DNA from 3 places in the Klebsiella sp. genome. Region 2 is predicted to be linked to each of the others. Evidence: predicted binding sites of a transcription regulator. Region 2 holds the regulator's gene; each other region holds the start of a gene.
What was found. The regulator CRP, encoded in region 2, controls carbon source genes, mostly activating them, when cyclic AMP is high. The targets are predictions, from matches to a motif close to ATGTGANNNNNNTCACAT.

Region 1: the regulator CRP is predicted to act here: its motif matches at 2,306-2,323, upstream of ldtB (L,D-transpeptidase).
Region 3: the regulator CRP is predicted to act here: its motif matches at 1,920-1,937, upstream of QVF11_RS10735 (PTS mannitol transporter subunit IICBA).

Annotation. Positions count from the first base shown of each region.
Region 1 is NZ_JAPUEW010000016.1:33,646-38,299, reverse strand. It holds gene QVF11_RS06400 (glycoside hydrolase family 1 protein) at 1-450, shown strand, start outside; gene QVF11_RS06395 (GntR family transcriptional regulator) at 521-1,237, shown strand; gene ldtB (L,D-transpeptidase) at 1,284-2,198, opposite strand; gene QVF11_RS06385 (tyrosine-protein phosphatase) at 2,403-3,185, opposite strand; gene QVF11_RS06380 (ABC-F family ATPase) at 3,365-4,654, shown strand, end outside.
Region 2 is NZ_JAPUEW010000079.1:17,187-21,840, reverse strand. It holds gene QVF11_RS23395 (YccS/YhfK family putative transporter) at 1-1,696, opposite strand, end outside; gene crp (cAMP-activated global transcriptional regulator CRP) at 1,748-2,380, opposite strand; gene QVF11_RS23385 (OsmC family protein) at 2,685-3,089, shown strand; gene QVF11_RS23380 (phosphoribulokinase) at 3,145-4,014, opposite strand; gene QVF11_RS23375 (YheU family protein) at 4,051-4,269, opposite strand; gene QVF11_RS23370 (hydrolase) at 4,266-4,654, opposite strand, start outside.
Region 3 is NZ_JAPUEW010000040.1:2,273-6,926, reverse strand. It holds gene QVF11_RS10745 (HlyD family secretion protein) at 34-1,170, opposite strand; gene QVF11_RS10740 (DUF3302 domain-containing protein) at 1,174-1,545, opposite strand; gene QVF11_RS10735 (PTS mannitol transporter subunit IICBA) at 2,081-3,991, shown strand; gene mtlD (mannitol-1-phosphate 5-dehydrogenase) at 4,130-4,654, shown strand, end outside.

The DNA of each region.
Region 1 (4,654 bases), on a different contig from region 2:
GTGAACAATTACATGCAGTTTGGTGATAAAAAGAATGAATATCTGCAGGCCACCGAGTGGAACTGGCAGATTGACCCTGTGGGCTTTCGCATGATCATCACCCGCTACTACAACGACTGGCGGCTGCCGGTGTTCCCGATTGAAAATGGTATAGGGGTGATTGAATCCTGGGATGGCGAAAACGAAGTGGCTGACGATTATCGTATTGCCTATCATCGCGATCATATCAACGCCATGAAAGAAGCAATGTTTGAGGATGGCGCGCAGGTGATTGGCTACCTGGGCTGGGGATTGATCGACATTCTCAGCTCGCAGGGCGATATGCGCAAACGCTACGGCGTGGTCTACGTTAACCGCGAGAATCACGATCTGAAAGACCTCAAACGCGTGCCGAAGAAAAGCTATGCCTGGCTGAAGCAGGCTATTCACAGCAACGGCGAAGAGATGTGACGGCGCGTCAGGCGGGCAGATAGTGTATTCTGCCCGCCAGCCACCATCAGCAAAGCAAAAGGATCGGGCAATGACGGCCAAATATCTGAATATCGCGCGGGAAATTAAAAAGCGCATCATCAGCCAGCAGTATCCGGCCAGCGCGCCATTACCCGACCAGTTCGCGTTAGCGGCGGAATTTAGCACCAGCAGGATGACCATCCAGCAGGCGATGCGCCAGCTTATCGTCGAAGGACTTATCTACACCCGTAAGGGGCAGGGCACCTTTGTGCGCAAGAATTTTCTCCAGCTTTCGCAGTGGGAGCTACCCGGCAGCGACTATTTTGGTGCGACGAAAACCTGGGAACATTTAGGAGAAGTGACCAGCCGGGTGATTCGCTTTGAGCTGCGTTTTCCCAGCGAGAAAGAGCAAACGTCGCTGCTGATCGACGCCGACGCCCCGGTCTATGATTTCGTTCGTCTGCGCCTGCTCAACGACGAACCTGTATCGCTGGATTTGACCGTGATGCCCGTTGCGCTGGTGCCCGGCCTGAATAAAAGTCATCTGGAAAGCTCGGTGTTCCGCTACGTGCAGGAGACGTTGGGGCTAAAAATGATGGGGTCGTATCGCGTAGTGCGGGCGATAAAACCGCAAGACCTGGATAAGGAGCATCTCAACTGCGAGGTGAGCGATCCGGTCTTGGAGGTTGAGCAGGTTATCTATCTGGAGGACGGGACGCCGCTGGAGTATGCCCATTGCCACTACCGCTACGATCATGGCGGGATCATCCTGGTGAATAACGGATAAAAAAATGGCGGGCACCAGGCCCGCCGTTCTGTTTTTTCTTACCAGCTTAGTTCAGACGCACCGGCATACCGGAACGGTTCTGAATGGCCTGATCAACCACGCTCTGATCAACATCCGTCTGGCCAGTGATAGCCTGCACTGACTTGGTCAGGTTAATCGGCACGATTTCACCGTCCTGGAACTGCGCTTCTGTGGTGGACAGCGGGTTGTGTACTTCAATGAAGCGGCTGCCGTCAGGCTCGGTAGTGGCTTTTACCGGCTCATCGATAAACTCAACGCGGGTGCCGACCGGCACGTTGTCAAACAGGAATTTGATATCTTCGTTACGCAGACGCACGCAGCCGTGGCTCACGCGCAGACCGATACCGAAGTTGGCGTTAGTACCGTGGATAGCGTACAGACGGCCGATATACAATGCGTACAGGCCCATCGGGTTATCCGGACCTGCCGGGACAACGGCTGGCAGAGGTTCACCTGCGGCAATATATTCAGCGTGCATTTTGGCGGTTGGGGTCCAGGTCGGGCCGGCTTTTTTACGCTCAACTTTAGTCACCCAGTTGATCGGCGTATCTTTACCCAACTGACCGATACCGATAGGCAGCACGATCACCGTGTTGGTGCCTTTCGGATAGTAGTACAGGCGCATTTCCGCGCTGTTGATAACGATACCTTCATGCACGGTGTCCGGCAGAATCAGCTGCTGCGGGATATTCAGTACGGTACCGCCCTTTGGCAGGAAAGTGTCCACGCCAGGGTTGGCTTCCAACATGTTGGATAAGCCCATCTGATATTCGGCGGCAAAGTATTCCAGCGGCTGCTTGTTGCCTTCCGGGATGGTGATGACCTGGTTTTGGCCAATCAGACGGCTGCCATCGGTAGGCAGTGGATAGGTTACAGCAGAAGCTGTGTTGCAAAAGCCCACGATGGCGAAGGCTGCCGCGAAGAGAGTCGATAATTTCATATTCTTTATGTCGTTGGCGAAAACAATGCCACACAGGCCTTTGTCAGATTAAACAGGGAGTCGATGGGAGCGCATTATATGTGCATTCCGGCAAACAGGTAAATGAGATGTGTACGAAATCACATTTTTTTCCCCGTGCTGTTTTGAGTGTAGCCTGCGGGCGTTGGCTGTTGTCGCAATTTGTGGCATCCAGGCCGGAGGGGACTACCCCTCCAGAAGTCTTGATTGAAGCGCTTCTCGCGCCTGCGGCGTGAGCTGATACTCCTTTTCCAGCCAACTATCAACGCTGGCATATCGCTCATTAATTGCGCCGAGCGCGGCGGCGAGATATGACTCCTGCACCGTCATCATTTCGGCCAGATTTTGCCGCCCGCGAGCGGTCAGTTCATCGCCGAGCGAGTTGAGCATAAAATTTTCAACCTGAGTCAGCATGCCGTGGGTGAGCAGGTACTCTTCCATCACCGTATGGGTATCACAGCCGAGGGCCAGCAGCGTCAGGGCGCAGCCGACGCCGGTACGGTCTTTACCCACCGCGCAGTGCTGCAACAGCGCGCCATCGAAAGGCTCCATCAGCCATCCGGTGAGCTGGCGATAGGCGGCGTTATTAAACGGCAGCTGGCGATAAAGTTCGATCATAAACTGCTCGCCGTTCAGGGCATTCAGCGTCGAGGCATTCAGCTCTGTCACTTTCGCATTGACGTCGCGAACGTGCGGGTTGGCGGGAGCGTTGAGATAGTGCGCCAGTTCGTTCAGCTTATCGGGGCTGCGATTCACTTCAGCCGGGTCGCGATAGTCAATTACCCGCCTAAGAGGAATAGTATCCAGCTGACTTAAGTCATCGTGGGTCATCATATGCAGCGAACCGGAGCGCAGCAGTTTACCTGAACGCACATGGCGACCGTCGGCGGTGCGCTGACCGCCCAGGTCACGAAAGTTGATGCCGCCCTGTAGCGATAAGAAAGCTGGATGGCGGGAGAGAGTGGTCATAGGTTCCTTCCGAATTTATGGAGAAAAATTACGCATCAAGCAGTGTAACCGCGCAATATGACAATGACCCTAACACAAGCGCCCGCTACGATTTTATTACGACCCGTGAAAAGTGAAGCATTTGCTGGCATAATGTCTGGTTCATCACACTTCTCATTCTCTATTTTCAGGATAACCCCGTGCTAGTATCCAGCAACGTCACCATGCAGTTCGGCAGTAAGCCGCTGTTCGAAAACATTTCCGTCAAATTTGGCGGCGGCAACCGTTACGGCCTGATTGGCGCCAACGGTAGCGGTAAATCGACCTTTATGAAGATCCTCGGCGGCGATCTGGAACCGACGCTTGGCAACGTCTCCATCGATCCAAACGAACGTATCGGTAAACTGCGTCAGGATCAGTTCGCGTTTGAAGAGTTTAGCGTGCTGGATACGGTTATCATGGGCCACGGTGAGCTGTGGGAAGTGAAGCAGGAGCGCGATCGTATCTACGCTCTGGCGGAGATGAGCGAAGAGGACGGCTACAAAGTGGCTGACCTCGAAGTGCTGTATGGCGAGATGGACGGCTATTCTGCCGAAGCGCGCGCCGGTGAGCTGCTGCTGGGCGTCGGCATTCCGGTGGAACAGCATTACGGTCCGATGAGCGAAGTGGCTCCCGGCTGGAAACTGCGTGTGCTGCTGGCTCAGGCGCTGTTCTCTAATCCGGACATCCTGCTGCTCGACGAACCGACGAACAACCTGGACATCGATACCATTCGCTGGCTGGAGCAGACGCTTAACGAACGCGACAGCACCATGATTATCATCTCGCACGACCGTCACTTCCTGAACATGGTCTGTACTCACATGGCGGATCTGGACTACGGCGAGCTGCGCGTTTATCCGGGCAACTACGACGAGTACATGACCGCAGCGACCCAGGCGCGTGAACGTCTGCTGGCGGACAACGCCAAGAAGAAAGCCCAGATTGCTGACCTGCAATCCTTCGTCAGCCGCTTTAGCGCCAACGCTTCTAAATCACGTCAGGCGACTTCTCGCGCCCGTCAGATTGACAAAATCAAGCTCGACGAAGTGAAAGCCTCCAGCCGTCAGAACCCATTCATCCGCTTTGAGCAGGACAAAAAACTGTTCCGTAACGCGCTGGAAGTGGAAGCCCTGGAAAAAGGCTTTGAAAACGGCCCGCTGTTTAAAAAATTCAACCTGCTGCTGGAAGTGGGCGAGAAGATTGCCATTCTGGGTGCCAACGGCGTGGGTAAATCCACGATGCTGAAAACCCTGGTGGGTGAGCTGGCCCCGGATAACGGTACCGTGAAGTGGTCTGAAAACGCGCAGATTGGCTACTACGCCCAGGATCACGAATACGAATTCGAAAACGACCTGACCGTCTTCGACTGGATGAGCCAGTGGAAGCAAGAGGGCGACGACGAGCAGGCGGTGCGCAGCATTCTGGGTCGTCTGCTGTTCAGCCAGGAC
Region 2 (4,654 bases):
GTTCCTGCATCGCCTGATTGAGTGAGTTAAACAGCGCATTGTGCGCCTGATTAACGCGCATTCGCTGATAGGCCAGCGCCGGAGCCTGATGGTCGTCGCTAAGAATGAGCCGGATCGCTTCCTGATCGGCTTCCAGCGCGTCGTGGGCATTTTTGCGTAGCAGACCGCTTTGCCACTGCGGCCATAGCCAAACCATCCCACCAAAAGCGATCAGACAGCCAATAAGCGTGTCGATTAATCTGGCGATGATAAACTGCTCACCGTTTAGCGTGAGTAATTGAAGGGTATAAACCGCCGTGACGGTAAAACCAACCATTGCCCAGCCGTAGTTCTTACGAATAATCAGGTAGCTTAGCAGCGTGATGAAGAGCATGGCGGTCAGCGTATAGCCTTCAGGCACGTGGAAGTGTAGCGTCAGCCCGGCGATAACCAGTCCGGCAATCGTTCCAGCCGCCCGGTGAACAATGCGCACTCGCGTCGCGCCGTAGCCGTTTTGCGTCACGAAAAGCACCGTCATCAGGATCCAGTAGGGTTTCGGCAGATGCAATGCGCTGCCCATCAGGCTGGCGGCGCTCAGCATTACGCTGATGCGCGCGGCGTTGCGTAACGCCGGAGATTTAAACGACAGGTAGCTTCTCAGCGCTGGCAGCAGGGGTAAACGTCGGGTTTTATCCGCCATCAAGTTACGCGTGTACAGAGGACGCTGGGTACGCAGAACCCGGGCTATACGGCTGAAGTGCCAGGCGCAGAACTGGCCGACCGGGTTATCCGGATGTTGCCAGGCAATTTTTTCCAGCGCGCCGATCTGTTTATCCATCTGAAAGCGCTGTGGGTAACGATGGTAGAGAAGATCGTCCGCCAACTCACGCAGGCGGGCGGCAACGGTTTGCGCATTCCAGCGAATCACTGCTTCTGCGTGACTGCGTTCCACCAGTTTCTGCACTTCTTCCGGCTGATGCAGGCTAACGGAGATATGCTCCTGTAAATCCAACCCCACCTGAAAAGCGCGCAACAGACGTTTGTGGTCGTTGCGTTGATTGGCCGCCAGCATATGCATCTGCTGGTAACACTGGGTAATCAGATCAACCACTTTCTGCTGGCGGTTAAGTAGCGGCGGCAGCGAGGTGGCCGGGTCCGTATGCTGGGTCAGCAGGCTGTATTTGGCCTCGCAATAGTTAGCCAGTTCGCGGTAGAGCAGGCTCAGCGACTCGCGCAGCGGTTGTTCGCGCCATAGCCAAAACCAGAACCAGTTAAAGACGCCATACCATAATGTGCCGAGCGCGTAGATTAGCAGTGGTTCCCAGATTGGCATGTTGCCCGCGAGACTTAGTGTAAAAATCGCTGCGATAAGCGAGGCGGGGAGGAGTCTTGCGTGCAGTGAACTGATTTCGGCAGTAACGCCGAGGATGAGCGCCAGGCCAGTGAGAATAAGCGGTAGAGGGATCTCGCGTTGCAGCAGGAGCTGGACAATCAGGCTACAGCCAGCAAACAGGCAGCCGCCAATAATCAGGCGTTTAAAGAAGCGCTTATGTGGTGTGTCCAGACCGGCAATGTTGCAACAGGCTGGTACCAGGGAAAAAAGTAAGCCCTGCTGTAAATGTCCGAGAATAAGTCCAACTGCGACCGGCAGACACAACACCAGCGTTTGCCGCAGTGCGTAGTTGACTTCCGGGTGGTAAATCAGCCTGCGCCACATGAGGGGGAAACAAAAACGGCGTATTGCCATGCAATACGCCGTTTTGCCGACTTAACGGGTACCGTAGACGACGATAGTTTTGCCGTGCGCGGAGATCAGGTTTTGATCTTCCAGCATTTTCAGGATACGGCCAACGGTTTCGCGGGAGCATCCAACGATCTGACCGATTTCCTGACGGGTAATTTTAATTTGCATGCCGTCCGGGTGGGTCATCGCATCAGGCTGTTTTGCCAGGTTCAGCAGCGTCTGAGCGATACGGCCGGTAACGTCAAGGAAGGCGAGGTTACCGACTTTCTCTGACGTAACCTGCAGGCGACGTGCCATTTGCGAAGAGAGACGCATCAGGATGTCCGGGTTAACCTGGATTAGCTGACGGAATTTTTTGTAGGAGATTTCGGCCACTTCACATGCGGTTTTCGCACGTACCCATGCACTACGTTCCTGACCTTCTTCAAACAGGCCTAATTCACCGATGAAATCGCCCTGGTTGAGGTAAGAGAGGATCATCTCTTTACCTTCTTCATCCTTGATGAGTACAGCCACGGAGCCTTTAACGATGTAGTACAACGTTTCTGCTTTCTCACCCTGGTGGATCAGCGTGCTTTTTGAGGGGTACTTATGAATGTGGCAATGAGACAAGAACCATTCAAGGGTAGGGTCTGTTTGCGGTTTGCCAAGCACCATGCGCGGTTATCCTCTGTTATAAGCTATCTCCGGGCGCCGACACTACACGGCATCCGGGCATGCAATCGTATTAAATCCCTATACCTGGGAATCTGGCTGAAAATTTTCTGCAGCCTGTAATGTGAACTCCTCTGCATACATGCAGTACATCAATGTATTACTGTAGCATCCCGATTGTTTTAGCATAGCTTTCGCCGCGTGTCTCCTGGTGTCTCGCTTCAGCATGACCTAGGTCGCCTTCCGTTGCGAGAATTGTTATGTGCGCGTAATCTGTCAGGAAAATTACAGCCCTGGAGTTAAATTTATGCAAGCGCGAGTGAAATGGGTTGAAGGGTTAACCTTCATTGGTGAGTCGGCTTCTGGTCACCAGATTCTGATGGACGGTAATTCCGGGGATAAAGCGCCAAGCCCGATGGAAATGGTACTGATGGCGGCGGGCGGATGCAGTGCAATTGACGTGGTTTCTATCCTGCAGAAGGGGCGCCATAACGTCACTAACTGCGAAGTTAAGCTGACTTCTGAGCGTCGCGAGGAAGCACCGCGTCTGTTTACCCATATTAATCTGCATTTTATCGTGACTGGTAAGGAGCTGAAAGATGCTGCCGTTTCTCGCGCAGTTGACCTATCGGCGGAAAAATATTGCTCGGTGGCGCTGATGCTGGAGAAAGCAGTAAACATAACTCACTCTTATGAAGTGATCGAGGGATAAGCCGAACTGCGCGAACTCGTCGCCCCGGCATGCGCTGCGCTACCGGGGTTTTTTGTTAGTTGATTTTCCTGCCTTCCATTAGCCGCTCGACCAATGGTGCCATGATAAGCTCCATGGCCAGCCCCATTTTCCCTCCCGGTACCACTAGCGTGTTCATATGCGAGATAAACGAGCCCTGAAGCATCGCCAGTAGCCAGGGGAAATCGATATTCTGTAAGTTGCGAAAATGGATAACGACAAAGCTTTCATCCAGCGATGGGATTGCTTTGGCTGCAAATGGATTGGACGTATCCACCGTAGGTACGCGCTGGAAGTTGAGGTGAGTGCGTGAAAACTGCGGGGTGATGAAGTTGATGTAATCTTCCATCGAGCGAACGACGGAATCCATCACCGCTTCACGAGAGTGGCCGCGTTCGCTGGTATCGCGGATAAGCTTCTGGATCCACTCCAGGTTAACGATCGGCACAACCCCGACCAGCAGGTCAACATGGTCAGCGACGTTGTGCTGGGGCGTGACAACTCCGCCGTGCAGGCCTTCATAAAACAGCACGTCAGTGGGTTCGGGCAGAGACTGCCAGGGAGTGAAGGTGCCAGGAACCTGATTCCACGGCACGGCTTCATCATAGGTGTGTAAATACTTGCGTGACTGACCTGTACCGTTCAGCCCGTATTCTCTGAAAGTCTGCTCCAGCAGGCCGAAATCGTTAGCCTCGGGACCGAAGTAGCTGATGTGTTTGCCCTGATCTCGCGCTTTGCGGATCGCCATGTCCATTTCCGGGCGGGTGTAGCGGTGAAAGCTATCGCCTTCCACTTCGGCGGCGTGGAGATTTAGCTGGGCGAAGATTTTGCGAAAGGCGAGGCTGGTGGTCGTGGTTCCCGCGCCGCTAGAGCCCGTGACGGCAATCACCGGATGTTTGGCAGACATAACAACTCCCAGGGTAAACGATAGTGTGATGCCGCCTTAGCCGTGAAACTGCTTGCGGGGCATAATATTGACCGTCTCGTGCAGCTCTGACCACACCAGCGCGGCTTCTCCGCTTTTCAGCTGTTGTTTGACATCGGCGACTTTATCCGCCAGAGAACGTTCATGTTCACCATAATCGGTGCCTTCGCGTAATACAAAACTTTCAATCAGGTTATCCAGCGTTTCGGGATCGAGATCCTGCCAGGGAATAATCATATTTGCCCTCCTAACCAGCGAGTTAGCCAATCCGGGATTCGCTGTTCTAACCACATTTCCGGCTTACGCAGCGTACCACCGACAAAACCAACATGGCCGCCATGTTCTGTAAGTTGATACTCGACATTTGCTGGTAGCTGTTCTTGTGGCGGGATGGAGTGGTGATCCATAAAAGGATCGTCCTTCGCATGAATAATCAGCGTTGGTTTAGTGATGTCGCTTAAGCGCGGCATCGCACTACACTGGCGATAGTAGTCTAGCGCATCGGCAAAACCGTGGATCCTGGCGGTGATGCTATCGTCAAATTCGCGGATGCGGCGCATACCTTTTAGCTGGCGTAAATCAACCGGCAAAGAGCCCGGATAAGCTTTCAGCTTACGCGCGG
Region 3 (4,654 bases), on a different contig from region 2:
ACATAGCGCTAACCGGGCGGGAAAATGGCGGGTTTAGTGATCCAGATAAAGATAATGCATCCAGCTGGTCATGCGCAGTAGCACTTTGCGCATCACCGAAACGTGGGTGAAGTGGTCGGAATAAACCGCCACCTGGGCGTAAATCCCGTCAGGTAGCGCGTCCACGGCGGCATTGGGATCGAGTTCGATGGTTGCCAGCACACCATCGGTACCCGGTGTGACCGTCAACGCTTGCAGCGTGCCCTGTGCCTGATACGTTCCCCCCGGCACCACCGGCAGAATACTCACCAGCTTGCCGTGAAAGACCTGGCCAGGCAGCGCGTTGAACACCGCTTCGGCATCGTCGCCCGCCTCAAGTCTGAGCAACGAATTTTGCCGGAACTGCGCCACAATCAGCCGTTTTTGCTGTGGGATAAACACCATCACCGGACGCAGCGGCAGCGAGGCGGCGTAGGTGCCGGGGCGAATCAAAACCTGGGTGATATAGCCGTCGCTGGGCGCACGCACGGTGGTCTGGTCGAGGTTATATTTCGCCTCCGCCAACTGCGCGCGCAGGCTCACTACCTGCGATTGCTCGCCGTTGACCATGCTGTCGAGCTGGCTCTGGATTTGCGCCTGCTCCGCAACCGACGCCTTCACCATCGCATCCTGAGCCAGATAGTTTTGCCGGGCATTATCGATATCACTTTCCGAAAACGGGTTTACCCGCGCCTGGCTGCCCTTCAGATAACGCTGATAGTCTTTATAGAGCCGATCGCGCTCCGCCGAGACGCGCGTGGTGTTTGCCTGGGCCTCAGAAAGCTGGGCTTTCAGCGTGTTGATGCCGTGAAGTGCGGTGACAAGGTCAGCCTGGAGCCTGTCGACCCGCGCCTGATAGCGTACCGGATCGATGGTAAACAGAACTTCACCCTTTTTGACCCGTTGATTTGCTTTATCCGTTACGCTGCTGACCACCCCGGTAACCTGCGGAGTAATCGGAATAGAAATAACCGCTTTTTGCGCGGTAAAGGTGTAAGGATGGTTGTAGTTCATTAATAAAATAAGCGCGCTAACAATAAATACCCCGCCCAGCGCCGCGGTGGGAACCGTCCATTTATTTACCGGGATCTTGAATATTTTAAATATCGACCAGGCAATCGCCACGTAGGTTAAAATAATCAGCAGGTCCATGAGTTATTTCTCCACCGAAGGGGGTTGGGCTGGCGGCTGAAGATCGGTTATTCGCTGTTCGAGCGCGCTGACCCGCTGGCGAAGTTCGCTAATTTCATCCTCATCTTCTGTCGCTTCTGGCGGCACTCCACCCCGCCGGTGCTGCATCCCCCAACCGCGCTCCGGTTGATAAAGCGTGGCCCAGATCCATAAGAATGGCCAAATGACGTGTAAAGTAAACAGACTCACCCAGCCCGCAACATGAATCGCATCCGAGTGCGGGTGGTTGCGTTTCTTCGCAATCAAATAAGGGATGTCATGGAGAATGATGATTCCATAAAAAATCACCAGAAAAACGAAAATCAGAACGCCGAGCGCAAAATAATTGAGAAACATATTTTCCTCGGATTTACGCTAATTATTAATAGGATTTGTTTTGTGGCAGATAAAAAAACGGCCGACAGATTGAGCATAATTCACCGATTTGATTTTCGCCATTGACGGCTAAAATGTTCTTTAGCGGATCGAGTTACTCAGTTACACGCTCTCGCACTGAATACGGCATAACCTGCCGGAGATCACACCAGGAGAAATCCAGATCAAAATATTTTGTGATTAACATCACAAATAAATAACAAACACTCAAAGATAATATGTGAGTTACATCACATAAAACCCCTTAATTGCCTCTAAAATGCCCAGCTGTTGTTTTTTTACACATGCATTTTGTGATAACGATCACTACATACACCTACCAGTCACCTATATTCATGTGATCTGTATCACACAAAAATCCATCGACTGGACAGCTTAACGATTCAGTGCCAGATTTCGCACTATCAAACAGGGTCCGGCTACCTCTGCCGCCACATTAACAACGAGCCTCGGGCTTTCAGCCTGCCGATAGCAAAAACAGAAGAAGGGGTGTTTTATGTCATCCGATATCAAGATCAAAGTGCAAAGCTTTGGTCGTTTCCTCAGCAACATGGTGATGCCAAATATCGGCGCGTTTATCGCGTGGGGTATTATCACCGCATTATTCATTCCGACAGGATGGTTACCGAACGAAACGCTGGCGAAGCTGGTTGGTCCGATGATCACCTATCTGCTGCCGCTGCTGATCGGTTATACCGGCGGTAAGCTGATTGGCGGCGAGCGCGGCGGCGTGGTCGGCGCAATTACCACCATGGGCGTGATCGTCGGCGCGGATATGCCGATGTTCCTCGGTGCAATGATTGCCGGTCCGCTAGGCGGCTGGGCGATTAAACGTTTTGACGTCTGGGTTGATGGCAAAATCAAATCCGGCTTCGAAATGCTGGTGAACAACTTCTCTGCCGGCATCATCGGGATGATCCTCGCCATCCTGGCGTTCCTCGGCATTGGTCCTGCAGTTGAAGTCCTGTCCAAAATTCTGGCGGCAGGTGTTAACTTCATGGTTGTCCACGACATGCTGCCGCTGGCGTCCATCTTTGTTGAACCAGCGAAAATCCTGTTCCTCAACAACGCCATCAACCACGGTATCTTCTCGCCGCTGGGTATTCAGCAGTCGCATGACCTTGGCAAATCGATCTTCTTCCTGATTGAAGCTAACCCGGGTCCGGGTATGGGCGTTCTGCTGGCATACATGTTCTTTGGTCGCGGTAGCGCTAAACAGTCTGCGGGCGGTGCGGCAATCATCCACTTCCTCGGCGGTATTCACGAGATTTACTTCCCTTACGTGCTGATGAATCCGCGTCTGATTCTGGCCGTTATCCTCGGCGGTATGACCGGCGTATTCACCCTGACTATCCTTAACGGCGGTCTGGTTTCTCCGGCTTCTCCGGGTTCTATCCTGGCCGTGCTGGCGATGACGCCGAAAGGTGCCTACTTCGCTAACATCGCCGCGATTGTGGCTGCGATGGCCGTTTCCTTCGTAGTTTCAGCCGTTCTGCTGAAAACCAGCAAGGTTAAAGAAGAAGACGATATCGATGCAGCGACCCGTCGCATGCAGGATATGAAAGCGCAGTCCAAAGGCGCAGCCACTCCGCTGGCTGCTGGCGATGTCGCTAACGACCTGAGCCACGTGCGTAAAATCATCGTGGCTTGCGACGCCGGTATGGGTTCCAGCGCCATGGGTGCAGGCGTGCTGCGCAAGAAAGTACAGGATGCCGGTCTGAGCAATATCTCCGTCACTAACTGTGCGATTAACAACCTGCCGCCGGATGTTGACCTGGTCATCACCCACCGCGACCTGACCGAGCGTGCGATGCGTCAGGTACCGCAGGCGCAGCATATTTCGCTGACCAACTTCCTCGACAGCGGCCTGTACTCCAGTCTGACCGAACGTCTGGTTGCGGCGCAGCGCCATACTGATAACGAAGAGAAAGTCCGCGACAGTCTGAAAGACAGCTTTGATGCGGCTGACACTAACCTGTTCAAACTCGGTGCAGAGAATATCTTCCTCGGTCGTAAAGCGGCCACTAAGGAAGAAGCGATTCTGTTTGCCGGTGAGCAATTGGTGAAAGGCGGCTACGTTGAGCCGGAATATGTCCAGGCGATGCTGGACCGCGAAAAACTGACTTCGACCTATCTGGGTGAGTCCATCGCGGTACCGCACGGCACCATCGAAGCTAAAGATCGCGTGCTGAAAACCGGCATTGTGTTCTGTCAGTATCCGGAAGGCGTGCGCTTTGGTGAAGAAGAGGATGAGGTCGCTCGTTTGGTCATCGGTATCGCTGCTCGCAATAACGAGCACATTCAGGTGATTACCAGCCTGACCAACGCGCTGGATGATGAGTCAGTGATTGAGCGTCTGACCAAAACCACCAGCGTTGAAGAAGTCCTGAAGCTGCTGAAAGCGTAACGTGTAGCCCGGATAAGGCGTTTACGCCGCAATCCGGGAAACGCCCACTCTCTCCTCATGCATGGGGAGAGGGTTAGGGTGAGGGAAAAGCCTCACCCCAGCCCTCTCAGGTAAAAACATTAATTGAAGGTTAATACTATGAAAGCATTACATTTTGGCGCAGGTAATATCGGTCGTGGCTTTATCGGCAAACTGCTGGCAGACGCGGGGATAAAGCTGACGTTTGCGGATGTAAATCAGGTTGTGCTTGATGCCCTGAATGCCCGTCATAGCTATCAGGTTCACGTGGTCGGCGAAAATGAGCAGGTTGATACCGTTTCCGGCGTCGACGCCGTCAGCAGCATCGGTGATGAAGTCGTTGACCTGATTGCCAGCGTTGACCTGATCACTACCGCCGTCGGCCCGGTTGTGCTGGAGCGCATTGCTCCGGCCATTGCTAAAGGCCTGGCTAAACGCAAAGCGCAGGGCATTACAGCCCCGCTGAATATTATCGCCTGCGAAAACATGGTCCGCGGCACGACTCAGCTCAAAGGCCACGTTTTTAACGCTCTGGCTGAAGAAGATAAAGCCTGGGTTGAAGCCAACGTCGGCTTCGTTGATTCCGCCGTTGACCGCATCGTTCCGCCATCCGCTTCCGCCACTCACGACCCGCTGGAAGTGACC